4 regions of the Bacillus sp. NPDC094077 genome follow, and region 3 is predicted to be linked to each of the others. Evidence: riboswitches for the same ligand, from Rfam matches in the RefSeq annotation. Region 3 holds a riboswitch; each other region holds the start of a gene.
What was found. A riboswitch is a leader RNA that binds a small molecule or an ion and turns the genes downstream of it on or off. The one in region 3 is predicted to bind S-adenosylmethionine.
Positions count from the first base shown of each region.

Region 1: linked by a shared signal. The riboswitch ahead of ACQKNR_RS07060 (ECF-type riboflavin transporter substrate-binding protein) and the one ahead of ACQKNR_RS16565 (hypothetical protein) in region 3 are both predicted to bind S-adenosylmethionine.
Region 2: linked by a shared signal. The riboswitch ahead of ACQKNR_RS24965 (bifunctional O-acetylhomoserine aminocarboxypropyltransferase/cysteine synthase) and the one ahead of ACQKNR_RS16565 (hypothetical protein) in region 3 are both predicted to bind S-adenosylmethionine.
Region 4: linked by a shared signal. The riboswitch ahead of metK (methionine adenosyltransferase) and the one ahead of ACQKNR_RS16565 (hypothetical protein) in region 3 are both predicted to bind S-adenosylmethionine.

Region 1 covers NZ_JBNNUF010000002.1:419,767-423,349, forward strand. The annotation lists gene ACQKNR_RS07050 (macrolide family glycosyltransferase) at 1-353, shown strand, start outside; gene ACQKNR_RS07055 (aspartate/glutamate racemase family protein) at 403-1,083, opposite strand; SAM riboswitch class I at 1,237-1,352, shown strand; gene ACQKNR_RS07060 (ECF-type riboflavin transporter substrate-binding protein) at 1,492-2,040, shown strand; gene ACQKNR_RS07065 (ABC transporter ATP-binding protein) at 2,051-3,583, shown strand, end outside.
Region 2 covers NZ_JBNNUF010000016.1:27,141-30,723, forward strand. The annotation lists gene ACQKNR_RS24955 (YjjG family noncanonical pyrimidine nucleotidase) at 1-149, shown strand, start outside; gene ACQKNR_RS24960 (chloride channel protein) at 192-1,424, opposite strand; SAM riboswitch class I at 1,798-1,902, shown strand; gene ACQKNR_RS24965 (bifunctional O-acetylhomoserine aminocarboxypropyltransferase/cysteine synthase) at 2,048-3,346, shown strand; gene metA (homoserine O-acetyltransferase MetA) at 3,330-3,583, shown strand, end outside.
Region 3 covers NZ_JBNNUF010000006.1:92,391-95,973, forward strand. The annotation lists gene ACQKNR_RS16555 (NAD(P)H-dependent oxidoreductase) at 1-449, opposite strand, end outside; gene ACQKNR_RS16560 (SWIM zinc finger family protein) at 471-908, opposite strand; gene ACQKNR_RS16565 (hypothetical protein) at 1,114-1,434, opposite strand; SAM riboswitch class I at 1,475-1,573, opposite strand; gene ACQKNR_RS16570 (hypothetical protein) at 1,696-1,887, shown strand; gene ACQKNR_RS16575 (YwiC-like family protein) at 1,918-2,640, opposite strand; gene ACQKNR_RS16580 (ECF transporter S component) at 2,823-3,524, opposite strand; gene ACQKNR_RS16585 (ABC transporter ATP-binding protein) at 3,497-3,583, opposite strand, start outside.
Region 4 covers NZ_JBNNUF010000005.1:94,769-98,351, forward strand. The annotation lists gene pckA (phosphoenolpyruvate carboxykinase (ATP)) at 1-789, opposite strand, end outside; SAM riboswitch class I at 1,018-1,139, shown strand; gene metK (methionine adenosyltransferase) at 1,309-2,508, shown strand; gene ACQKNR_RS14610 (hypothetical protein) at 2,550-2,729, opposite strand; gene ACQKNR_RS14615 (hypothetical protein) at 2,736-2,915, opposite strand; gene ACQKNR_RS14620 (MogA/MoaB family molybdenum cofactor biosynthesis protein) at 3,169-3,583, shown strand, end outside.

The DNA of each region.
Region 1 (3,583 bases), on a different contig from region 3:
ATTTTATAATTGCTCCATACGTACCTCAATCAGAAATATTAAGTGAAGCAGATGTTTTTATTACACATGGCGGCATGAATAGCGTCCACGATGCAATTCATTTTAATGTCCCATTTGTGATAATACCGCATGATAAAGATCAGCCTATGATCGCGCAAAGACTAACTGAGCTTGAAGCAGCACATAGATTATTAAAAGAGCATGTTAATGTGCAAACTTTAAAAGAGGCGATAACAGATGTTCTTTCAAATGAAAAGTACGAACATGGCATACGAAAACTTAATGATAGTTTTTTAGAGTGTGGTGGTTCAAAAAGGGCCATTGCAGTTATTGATTCTCTTTTAAATAAATAGTTTGGACAATATAAAAGCATAGAGGCTCCACCTTTATGCTTTTATATTATTATCCAGCAAATTGTACAGCAGTATTTGCATGTAAAAAAGCAGTATCAAAAACAGGAACAGTTAGATCGTTTTGAGAAATGAGTAAAGGGATTTCAGTGCAGCCAAGTAATATACCTTCCGCACCGTTTTGAATTAATGAATTTGTAATTTGTAATAGCTTTTCTTTTGCCGTTTTTGAAATAATCCCTTTACTTAATTCATTTAAAATAACATGATGAATAAAAATTCTTTCCTCGTCATTTGGAATAATTGTCTCAATGTTATAATTTGCTAGTCTTTTTTTGTAGAAATCTTGTTCCATCGTTTGTTTCGTTCCTAAAAGTCCAATACGTTTTATATTATGTTCTACTATTTTTTTAGCACTTACATCACCAATGTGAAGGAGTGGTATTGATATTGCCTGTTCTACTTCTTCAGCAAATAAATGTACCGTATTTGAACACATTAATAAACATTCAGCCCCAGACTTTTCCACTTTTTTTGCAACTGTGATTAATTCATTTTTCACTTCTTCATATTGATGATTTTGTAATAAAGTAGTTACTTCACCAAAGTCCATGCTATATAAAACTAGCTTCGCATTTTGATCGTATTGAGAGAGTGTAAGTGTATTAATATGTTTATAGTATAACGTTGTAGATTCCCAACTCAATCCGCCAATTAAACCAATTACTTTCATTATGCATTCCTCCCGAAACAATTTTGAACTTATTATTTCATAATTCCGATAAGAATACAATGATTTAAATGAACTATTTAATGAAAAATAAAAATAGTTAGAAAAGTGTTGAATTTTTCTCTTCATAGTGCCATAATACAAATTACAAATTAATACTTATCCAGAGAGGTGGAGGGAACGGCCCTAAGAAACCTCAGCAACCCCTATGTAATTTCATAGGAAGGTGCTAATTCCGCAGAGGACACGATGTGTTTTTTGAAAGATAAGAGGATTCTTGAACGTGAAAGAAAATGACCTCTTATGTAAGAGGTCATTTTTTGTTGTATAGAAAGGGAGTGTCGATGCATAATTCATTTTTTTAATAAATATAGAGTAATAAAAGTTTACTAATATGAGAGGGGAATTGTCATGAACAAATTATCAACAAAGTTAGTAGTAGCAATTGGAATTGGAGCAGCCTTATACGGGATATTAGGACTTTGGGGATTTTCTATTGCACCAAATACATTTATTAAACCTGCATTAGCTATATTAACTGTTTTTGGAGCGTTATTTGGTCCATTGGCAGGACTGTTAATAGGTCTTATCGGTCATACCGTAACAGATACGATTGCTGGATGGGGTATTTGGTGGGGATGGGTTATTAGTTCAGGTATTATCGGTTTTACGATGGGGATCATTCAAAAAAGGGTGGGCTTTAGTGTGAAAAACGGGACGTATAATAAGCGTGATATTTCATATTTTGCAGTTGCGGGGTTAGTTGGAATTGTTATTGCTATTTTATTTGCTGGGGCATTCGATATTATTGTGATGGGAGAACCATTTGACAAAATTGTTATACAAATACTAGGTGCAATAATTGCTGATATTATTGTATTTTTAGTTCTTGGATTACCGATTACAATCGGCCTAGCTAAATCAAATAAGAAACATACACATTTAAAAATTGAAAAGTAGGGATATTAATATGCATCCAATTATTTCTTTTGAACAATTCACCTTTCAATACAGGCATGCTGCGCAGCCTACTTTAAAAGACATTACCTTTCATATATATCCTGGGGAAAAAGTACTAATTGCTGGGCGAAGCGGTTCAGGAAAGTCGACATTGGCTCATTGTATCAATGGGCTAATCCCATTTTCTTATGAAGGGATTAGTACTGGCAAATTTTTAATTGCAGGAAAAGATCCAAGGAAAGGCAGTATTTTTGAGCAGAGTAAACATGTAGGAACAATTTTGCAAGATCAAGACGCTCAATTTATTGGTCTGACAGTAGAGGAAGATGTAGCATTTTATTTAGAAAACGAATGTGTTAATCAAGATGATATGAAAAAGATTGTATCAGACTCATTAACAAAGGTAAATATGAATACTTTTCATAAACAAAGTCCACATGAATTATCAGGAGGTCAGAAGCAAACGGTCTCTTTAGCAGGACTGTTAACAACAAAAGCCGATATATTATTGTTTGATGAACCGTTAGCAAACTTAGATCCAGCAAGTAGCTTACATACGATAGAACTCATTAAAGATGTACATGAACAATATAATAAAACAATTGTAATTATTGAACATCGTATAGAAGAAATTTTAAAGCTGAAATTAGATAAAATCATTTTAATTGATGATGGCGTAATTGCTAGGATAGGGACACCAGAAGAGATTTTAGCATCTCGTATATTACCGCGTATTGGCTTAAGAGAGCCTATTTACATAGAAGCACTAAAACGATTAAATTTTGATAGTAATAATGATGTAATATATCCACTTGAAAATCTAAAAAAAGAAAGAGTATGTAACGTTATTAAAGATTGGCTGAAAAAGCAAGTTGTATTAAAAGGTACTACTAAAAACAAGGAATTACTTAAAGTGGAGAATTTATCATTTTCATATCCTAATAAACAAAAAGTATTAAAAAATGTAAATCTTTCGATACGTGAAGGGGAAATTGTAGCACTTTTAGGCCACAACGGAGCTGGGAAATCAACTTTAGCTCATAGTCTTATTGGCATAAATAAAACAAAAAATGCGGAGATTATATTAGGTGGAGTAAATATCAATTCTTGGTCTATAGGTAAACGTGGGGAGCTTATATCTTATGTGATGCAAAATCCAAATCATATGATTACACAACCTACCGTTTTAGAAGAAGTTTCATTTACATTAAAATTAAAAAAGTTTTCTATGGAAGAAATTAAGAATAGAGCAGAAGAAACTTTAAAAATTTGTGGTTTATATCCATTTCGAAATTGGCCAATTCAAGCATTAAGCTACGGACAAAAAAAGAGATTAACAATTGCATTTGTATTAACAACAAATCCAAAACTTATCATATTAGATGAACCGACAGCTGGACAAGATTATTATCATTATAAACAGTTTATGTCGTTTATTAGAAAACTAGCTAAAAAGAGAATATCATTTATTTTTATCACACACGATATGAATCTAGCATTAGAATATGCCGACCGAGCGGTAGTATTACATGAAGGAGAAATC
Region 2 (3,583 bases), on a different contig from region 3:
TAAGTGCTGATATTAAAGGTGGATATGTAGCGGGAATTGATACTTGTTGGTTTAACCCAGAAAAGAAATTAAATGATAGTGGGATTGTACCGACATATGAAGTGCATAATTTTGAAGAATTATACGCTCTATTAAAGCAGCATGTGTAATAAAAAAATGGGCAGTGGAGTTTTCGCCCCCACTGCCTATTTTTATTCATTTGTAGTTTCGTTACGTTTAGGAAGCGGAAATGCATTACCAATCGCTGCTGCCCCAAGCATTGGTAATAGTAAATTAAGCGGGAAAAACATAAGTAATAGCAATGTTATAGCTATTGGTTTTCTTAGCGCATAGCTTGAAATTGCTGTCGTTACGATGGCCACAGATGCTATTGGATCTATAGGGAGAATAGAAGCCATAGCGTATCCAATACTTGATCCGGAAAATATGATTGGGAAAATATGCCCGCCACGCCAACCTGTATTTAAACAAACGGCAGTAATGCATAATTTTAAAATGCCTGAAAGAAGTAATACCCAAAAAGATAAATGGCTCCATTCAACTACTAATTCTTTTAATTGGTGTTCCCCTGAAAATAATGTATACGGGAGAACTGTTCCCGCAATTCCTAATAAAATGCCACCAATAATTCCAAGTGTAAGTTTGTATTCCGTAAAAGGATGAATGAGCTTCTCTAATGTAAATTCTAATTTGAAATAAAAGAAACCAACTATAGCACCGATACTAGCAAGCGGGAGAAATGCGATCCATTCATTGAAAGAAAGTGAACCTTCTCCAAAATCAACAATAAAGGATCCGCGATTATCGAGTTTACTCAGTAGTAAATAAACAGAAAAACCTGCAAAAGTAGTAGTTAAGTATACAATTGCTTTTTTTCCTTTAGAAAATTCGTTAATTTGCTCACCCTCATTTTCATTTGGAGCTAAGAAACCGAATAATGGTGCATTAAAAATGACACTTAAAGTAGCACCAATTCCAACCTCTGTTAGTTCATTCATTCCCTTTAAAGCAAATTTAAAACGATCACCAACCCATGTGCAAAGTCCGCCAATAATTCCAACAAGTGCGGCTTCTGGACCGAGACTAGCTCCAAATATTAAAACAATAATCGCAGTTAAAGTAGCCTGATGGACAAAACGGTATTCAATTCTACCTGTTTTTTTATATTCACCCATTACCTCTGGCATGAGGCGTGGATATGTACCGAAGTATTTTTGTGATAAACCAACAAGGGTACCACCGATTATTGTTACACAAAGGGTGTAATAAGGGGGAGAAGAGAAAACGTTAGGTAAGTATCCCCAAATAAAGTGGATTCCGATATTTATCGTAACTAAAAATAGCCAGACTGTAGCACCTACTATGGACCCTAGAAGAATGCCATATAAGACGATTATATAGTGCATGTCTTTTGTATTTGTCATGTTATACCTCCATTATGTAAGAAAGGATTAAATATGCTAGTGCAAAATGAATGGAATATGTATAGTATCTTTTTGAGTGGGTGGCTTATTCAACATCTAGTATGCTTTTGTGAAAATTTGAATCTAGATATTAACTTACTTAATTCTATAGACTAATTTGAGTTTTTTAAAGGTCTTTTTTGAAAGGGAATGGAATATATTTCTTTTGTTATTTTGTATGAAACTATTAATATTTATCCCGCTATTTGCGGGCTAATAATCAGTGGGCGATGGACAAAACCCCATTAACTAAAGTTTTACTTTAATTTAGAACATTCAGAAAAACTATTTGACATTAGGAAATTATTGCTATAAAATCAACGGTAATTGCATAGTCTTATCAAGAAAAGGTGGAGGGACAGGCCCGATGAAACCTTGGCAACAGCCGTATAACGGAATTGTGCCAAATCCTGCAGGTAATAATCCTGAGAGATAAGAAAGAGCCCTTAGAGCGTGTTTTCAAACTGCTCCTTTCTTGTTTTCAGGAAAGGGGCAGTTTTTTATTTTGCATAAAGTGAAACTTTAATCAGTGGGGGTTTTGTCCATCCCCACAAATAGCGGGATAAAAGAAAGGAGAATGAGAGATGGGAGAATCATGGGGAAAAGGAACAATTTGTGTGCAAGGTGGCTATACACCAAAGAATGGTGAGCCGCGCGTTTTGCCACTTTATCAAAGTACAACGTATAAATACGATACTTCAGATGATTTAGCAGCACTATTTAATTTAGAGGCAGAGGGATATATATATACGCGTATTGGAAATCCTACTCTAGCTGCATTTGAGCAAAAGCTAGCGGAATTAGAAGGCGGTGTAGGAGCGGTTGCAACGGCTTCTGGGCAGGCAGCTATTATGCTAGCAGTTTTAAATATTTGTAGTAGCGGGGATCATTTGCTTTGTTCTTCAACAGTTTATGGAGGAACTTTTAATTTATTTGGGGTAAGTTTGCGTAAGCTTGGCATTAATGTTACGTTCTTTAATCCAAATTTAACAGCTGATGAAATTGTAGCACTTGCCAACGATAAGACGAAGCTCATTTATGCAGAATCGTTAGGAAATCCAGCAATGAACGTTTTAAATTTTAAAGAATTTTCAGCTGCAGCAAAAGAATTAGAGGTACCTTTTATCGTTGATAATACGTTAGCGACTCCTTATTTATGCCAAGCGTTTGAACATGGAGCTAATATCATTGTCCATTCAACGACGAAATATATCGATGGTCATGCAAGTTCTTTAGGCGGCGTTGTAATTGACGGGGGAAACTTTGATTGGACGAATGGAAAATATCCTGAGCTTGTCGAACCGGATCCAAGTTATCACGGCGTAAGTTATATCCAAAATTTTGGAGCAGCAGCTTATATTGTGAAAGCACGTGTTCAGTTATTAAGAGACTATGGAAACTGTATGAGCCCATTCAATGCATATATTAGCAATATTGGCTTAGAAACATTGCATTTACGAATGGAGCGTCATAGTGAAAATGCTCTCGCAGTTGCTAAGTGGCTTGCTAATCATGAACGTATTGAATGGGTGAATTATCCGGGATTAGATAGTAATGAAAATTACCCCTTAGCACAAAAGTATTTGAAAAAAGGTGCTAGTGGTGTTTTAACATTTGGTATTAAAGGAGGATTAGAAGCGGCAAAAGAATTTATCGCAAATGTGAAACTAGCGACGCTCGTAACACATGTAGCTGATGCAAGAACTTGCGTTATACATCCTGCTAGTACGACGCATAGACAATTAAGTGCTGAAGATCAGCGTTTAGCTGGTGTGACATCTGATTTAATCCGTTTATCGGTTGGTATAGAAGATGTTTCTGATATTATTGCAGATTTAGCTGCAGCGTTAGTCGGAGGCAAACAACATGCCGATCATAATTGATAAAGATTTACCAGCTCGCAAAGTACTGCAAGAAGAAAATATTTTTGTAATGACGAAGGAGCGAGCAGAAACACAAGATATACGTGCTTTGAAAATTGCTATTTTAAATTTAATGCCCACAAAACAAGAGACAGAAGCTCAATTGCTTCGTTTAATTGGAAATACACCGTTGCAACTAGATGTTCATTTACTTCACATGGAATCACATTTATCTCGCAATGTAGCACAGGAGCATTT
Region 3 (3,583 bases):
CTCTTCATCACAATCCAATCCGCTGATCGATATAATAATGCGACGTACCATAAAGGCGAATCTAACGTATTAATAACCCACGCTTTCTTTCCGTTCAATAATCCTTTCGGTAAAGCTCCTTCATATTTATAAGCAAATCCAGCTACAAAAATACGGTCAATAAATCCTTTTAAAATAGCAGGCATCCCCCACCACCATATCGGATATATAAAGAGAAGAGTATCCGCTTCTTCCACTAATTTTCTATATCGCACTGTCTCTTCCTCATTTACTAAATCACGCCTTCTCTTCTCTTCATTAAATACAAGTACCGGATCAAATTGTTCCTTGTATAAATCAAGTACCGTAACAGAATGATTTGTTTCTTGTAATCCTTTTTGCACATGCTCTAAAATTGCCCCGTTAAAGCTTGAAGGATTAGGATGAGCGTATATAATTAGTACGTTCACTACAAAGCACCCCCTCTATAATTACAGTTTCCCCTTCTTTAACATCTTCTCTACAATTTGCACATTTTTTGAACTTTGTAACAACCGATTTAATACTGTTAGTAACTCTTCTTTTTCTAAACCTTTCAGTTTCTCTTTAACCGTACTCTCACCTGCACTTTGAATATCATAAACAACCGCCGCCATATGCTTACAAAAGTTCTCATAAGGACACTCGCAGCTACTTTCTGTAAAATCCTCGAGATCAATAATTACTTCATAGTTCCCAGCATTCCCAGTAACGAAAGCAAACACTTTATTGTCGTGTATTTCAACATCTTCTACATGTCCATCTTCATAATATTCATATCCTCTGTCAATAATGTACTTCGGAATCCATTTCGTTATATCTTTTAATAAGTAAGCGTACATAACAACACCTCTTCCTTTAATTCCCTTTTGACTTCCAAAACCCTGCATGTTATTCTATTAACTGTCAAGTAGCGAGCCTACGTGACAAAACAACTGACACCTATTCGGCGAAGGTGTCTCTTTTCGTTTGTAGCCGATAGGAAGTGCCTCTTTCAGGCACATTCAACTTTTGACACTACACACTCAACACCATTCCCTTGTATCAGGCTGCTTTAGCAGTCTTTTACACTACATACTTCAAAAAAAAGAGAGCTTAGCTCCCTTTTCTCGCCTTATAATATACCCCTTTTTCCGCAAAGAGATATTCATCATCAGCTAAAGTAATTTTCCCATCCAGTTTCAGTTCGTCTAATAGCCTCGATAAATAAAATTGATGTAACATTTTTTTCGTGAATTTTCCTTCATGATGCGAAACGATATGTTCTTGAATATCTAACAATGATATTGGCTTATCTTGTTCTATCATATATTCATAAACTGTACTGCGCAGTTTTACGTATTTTTCGAGTGTCACAGTAATCCGCAACCCCTTTCTTCTTAATATAAATTTTCGTAATCGGTTTTTTTGCAACAAAAAAACCTCTCCGATAAGAAGAAGTTACGTATATATCTTCGTCTTATCTCCCAGAACAAATATGTTCTGCTGGAATTAGCACCTGCATCGCGGTTGCTGGGTTTCATCGGGCCAGTCCCTCCACCTCTCTGGATAAGAAAATATTCACTTAAAACTTACTATACGTAATTTCACTTTAATTGTCAAACAAATATAACAAATTATATTTTTTTCTTCAATGTTCATACTATACATATATGAACATTCAAGGAGGATTATGAAATGCATCAAAACGCTCGCGGATATGTACAAGATTCTTTTCAATCATTACAAGAAGCAAAACATTGTTTAGAAGAAGCACTACAGACAGTTGAAAAAGATTTTAATCGCGCTCGTATTGAACAATCACTTTATGCTATTGAACAAGCATTGCAACGTTGTGATTACACGGTTCACATTTTAGAACAAGATTAAAAACTTCCCATCAATTGATGGGAAGTTTTTTCAAATGGCATACTTCATTATTATTGCCGTTATGATTAAAAAATATACAGAATTAGCAATTTCTAAAATCCCTACTTTTATGATAGAAATTTTTTTGCCATACAACATAATTGCTCGAATGACACTTGGTATGAAGATAAGAGAACACCACGGATTGATAGCAAATACGATTATCGTCAACACGATATGATAACCCCAAGATATAAGACGATACTTCGGATTATTTTTCTCACGAATCATCGTTTTCACATAAAACGTGCTTCCTAAAAAATATAAAAATGAAATAAGCGCAATAAATAATGCTGTTTTATCTATAAGTTTCATTGAAAAATAATAACTAATTAAACCACCTATACAAAAAACAATGATTGCACAAATGTCATTTAGTAATGCTCTTTCATTTTTTTGACGAGCGTAATATATATTTACAATAAACAATGGAATCATGATTACTACGAATAAAAGAATTCGCCATTCATATAATAAAGAAATCATCCCAAATACGAACGCAATAATAAAATAAACAATTGCAGCGTGTAAAAACTCTTTTTTTCGTCTTTGCTTTATGTACATGAGACATGGATACGTAGCTAAATAAATAAAAAACCAAGCTAAAAACAATGGAATATGATATAAAGTAGGTTTCCCAAGTACAATACTTAATAGAAATGGTATAACAAGCATAGCCCATGCCCCATGTTGCTTCGGAATAACTAACTTCATTACCTATACACCTCCCTCTTGAAAATAATTCTCACCCACTATTATACAAATAATTTCATATAATAATGGATGCATATTGAATCTATTTTTTGACAAAAAAATGCTCCTTACAATATGTAAGAAGCATGAAAGAGGCAAACGAATATGTAAGTCGCGACCCTACCTTATATGAGTATGCTTTTCTATGTCACGTTATGCTCATCTAATATGCCATATTTCTTTTTAAATCTTGTAAGAATCTTAATCCAAGAGGTACTAAATAATAATAAGAAAATAACATTCGAAATCGCATGGCTCAAATCGAAGTAAAAACTTGCGACATAGTACGAAATGACAGTTTCCCACGTTGCTTCTCGTATAAAACCGAGTAGTCCCCAGAAGTTCATAATCCAGCCAAATAAAAATCCAACGATCACTCCATACAGGAGTCTTCCCCATAGCTTTTTCATTAAAAATGTATAGCGAAGTAAGCCTGCTATAAACCCAATCATGCCCCACGAAAACATTTGCCATGGGGTCCACGGACCTTGTCCTAAAAAAATGTTAGATACAATAGCAGCTGTGGCACCGATCATAAAACCAGTTTCACTTCCAAACACGATTGCAGAAACGATAATGACAAAAGAAGTCGGTTGCACACTTGGCAAAATAGAAAATGGTACTCGGCTAACTGCTGCGATTGCTGCTAATACGGCAACGAGAACAATTTCACGTGAAACAAACGCCTTCCTTTCAAAACGAACATAGAAAGGTAACATAATAACAACTAATAAAAACAAACTACTTAACATGTAATAACCGTCTATGATAAGTGTAGTAAAGAGTAATGTGCCTATTATAACTGCAAAAATACATATTATGAATGCAACATATCGTTTGGACACGCTTCGTACACATCCTCCCACGTTAATGCATATGGCAACTTTTTTCGAATGAATCTGTT
Region 4 (3,583 bases), on a different contig from region 3:
TACACCGTTATCAGACCAACCATGCTCATCATCACCGATTAATTTACGGTTTGGATCAGCAGATAAAGTTGTTTTACCTGTTCCAGATAAACCGAAGAATAGTGCTACGTCGCCTTCTTCACCTACGTTTGCAGAGCAATGCATAGAAAGAATATCTTGTTCAGGTAGTAAGAAGTTCATAATAGAGAAGATTGATTTTTTCATTTCTCCAGCATATTCTGTACCACCAATTAGTACGATACGTTTTTCGAATGAAACCATAATGAATGCTTCAGAGTTTGTACCGTCAATAGCTGGATCTGCTTTGAAGTTTGGTGCAGAAACAATCGTGAACTCTGACTCATGAGTTGTTAATTCTTCTTCAGTTGGACGGATGAATAATTGATGCACGAATAAATTGTGCCATGCATATTCGTTAATAACTTGAATTGGTAGGCGATAGTTACGGTCAGCGCCTGCAAATCCTTTGAAGACGAATAACTCTTCTTTTTCTTTTAAGTATTCTAAAACTTTTGTATATAATTTATTAAAATGTTCTTCAGAAATCGGTTGGTTCACAGCTCCCCAAGCAATTTTGTCAGCAACCGATGCTTCTTTCACAATAAATTTATCTTTAGGAGAACGTCCTGTATATTTTCCTGTTGAAGCAGAAACGGCACCAGTAGAAGTTAATTTCCCTTCATTTCGCATTAATACTTTTTCCACTAATTGCGGAACACTTAGTTGAATCTGTGCATTGCTTCCGTTCAATAATTCGTGTAAACCAATTTGGACATTCACAGTACTCATATTTATATACCATCCTTTTCATTTAATGAAATATTTCTCGTAATCCCCAACAAGAGTATAACACAATTATATAAATAATGTATACTATTTATTTCTTTTTGTTTGTGTGAATGCATTATTTCCTTATTAATATTTCATTTTATCCGTATTGAGAAAAACTTTCAGGAAAATATGAATATTAATTGACAAATGAATATCATTTCTTTAGTATAGGTTGGGACGGATACTCTCTTATCCCGAGCTGGCGGAGGGACAGGCCCGATGAAGCCCAGCAACCTCACTTGTATTGGTAAACACAAGTGAATAGGTGCTAAAACCTGTGCGAGGCTACAGGTCTCGAACGATAAGAGCGAAGGGCAAAAAGCAGTATGCAAGTAGCAAATTAAACCTTTCCTCTATGTAAAGTAGGAAAGGTTTTTCTGTATGCTTGTGTGGGAGAATAAATGTATGTCGCAATCTGTGGCAAATTAAGGATGAGTTCCGTACAATATATACAATTACTGTAGGGAGGTTTACCACATGACAAAAAAACGTCATCTGTTCACATCTGAGTCTGTAACTGAAGGACATCCAGATAAAATTTGTGACCAAATTTCTGATTCAATTTTAGATGCGATCTTATCAAAAGACGCAAATGCACGTGTAGCTTGTGAAACAACTGTAACAACTGGTTTAGTATTGGTAGCGGGGGAAATTACGACTTCTACTTACGTAGACATTCCGAAAATCGTTCGTGAAACAATTCAAGGCATTGGTTACACACGCGCAAAATACGGATTCGATGCAGAAACTTGTGCAGTTTTAACATCTATCGATGAGCAATCTGCTGACATCGCTATGGGTGTTGACCAAGCGCTAGAAGCACGCGAAGGTCAAATGACTGACGCTGAGATTGAGGCAATTGGTGCAGGAGACCAAGGTTTAATGTTTGGTTTCGCATGTAATGAAACACAAGAGTTAATGCCACTTCCAATCTCGCTTGCTCACAAATTAGCTCGCCGTTTAACTGAAGTACGTAAAGATGATACATTATCATACCTACGTCCGGATGGAAAAACGCAAGTTACAGTTGAGTATGATGAAAATGGTAAACCAGTACGTATCGATACAATTGTAATTTCTACACAACATCACCCAGATGTTACATGGGAAGAAATCGATCGTGACTTAAAAGAGCACGTAATTAAAGCTGTAGTACCAGCAGAATTAATGGATGGAGAAACAAAATTCTTCATTAACCCAACTGGCCGCTTCGTAATTGGTGGACCACAAGGTGATGCTGGTTTAACAGGACGTAAAATCATCGTTGATACTTACGGTGGATACGCTCGCCACGGTGGCGGTGCATTCTCTGGTAAAGATGCAACAAAAGTTGACCGTTCTGCAGCATATGCAGCTCGTTATGTTGCGAAAAACATCGTAGCAGCTGGTCTTGCTGATAAAGCAGAAGTACAACTTGCATACGCAATTGGCGTAGCGCAACCGGTATCAATTTCAGTTGATACATTCGGCACTGGTAAAGTATCTGAAGACGTATTAGTAGAACTAGTTCGTAACAACTTCGATCTTCGCCCAGCTGGTATTATTAAAATGCTAGACTTACGTCGCCCAATTTACAAACAAACAGCAGCTTACGGCCACTTCGGACGTACTGATGTAGATCTTTCATGGGAACGTACAGACAAAGCTGCAGCTTTAAAAGAGCAAGCTAGTCTATAATATATGAAGAAAAGCTTTGCGCGGTGAGCGCAAAGCTTTTTTTATTTCGTTTTACTTATGATTTGAATGCATGAGCTACAATACACTTCTCCGTCTAGCTCAATATACTTTTTCATATTAGTCATACCACTTGCTGGGAATGGCATATGAATCCATGCTTTTTCATATGTTTGTATTTCTTTTTCACATGATTTACAAACTATCGGTTTCTTCTGGAACATATGTAATCAACCTTTCATTTGACGTGCTTTACCCGCGCAAAAGGCACTGCTTAGTAAAAATAGCGTTGCGAATATAATACTTACTAATGTAGCGTATGGAATTGCTCCTTTTAGAGAAAAACCAACAGTGATGGAAGCTATAAATAAGAGGATGAATGTTGTTGTTAATTTTTTATACAGTTCCATAATATGTAGACCTCCGATTTATTTGGTAGTGCAATTTTTAAAATTGAATTCCACTATGTGGAAAATATAAGAAAAGTTAAAGGCTAGCTAATGATGTGAAGTCTAAGGGTATAGGAAAGGATGTTTTTATTTTCCTTTTTGTGGGTGTATATACTTATATTGTATCATGATGCACTGTGGACTTCATACATAATTGTGTAAAGATATGTATGATAAAATGAAGAAAAGTCTTTAAGAAAGGAAAGATGAAAAAATGAGTGTAACTGAACATAAAAAACAAGCTCCAAAAGAAGTGTGTTGCAAGATTGTAACGATTTCTGATACACGTACGGAAGAGACAGATAAGAGCGGACAGCTATTACACGAACTGTTAAAAGAGGCGGGGCATATAGTCACAGCTTATGAAATTGTAAAAGATGATAAAGAAAGTATTCAGCAAGCAGTGTTAGCTGGTTATCATAGGGAAGATGTAGATGTTGTATTAACAAATGGTGGTACTGGTATTACGAAGCGTGATGTAACGATTGAAGCAGTATCAGCTCTATTAGATAAAGAAATTGTCGGATTTGGTGAGTTGTTCCGCATGATTAGTTATTTAGAAGATATCGGAAGTAGTGCGATGTTAAGTAGAGCGATCGGCGGTACCATTGGGCGTAAAGTAGTCTTCT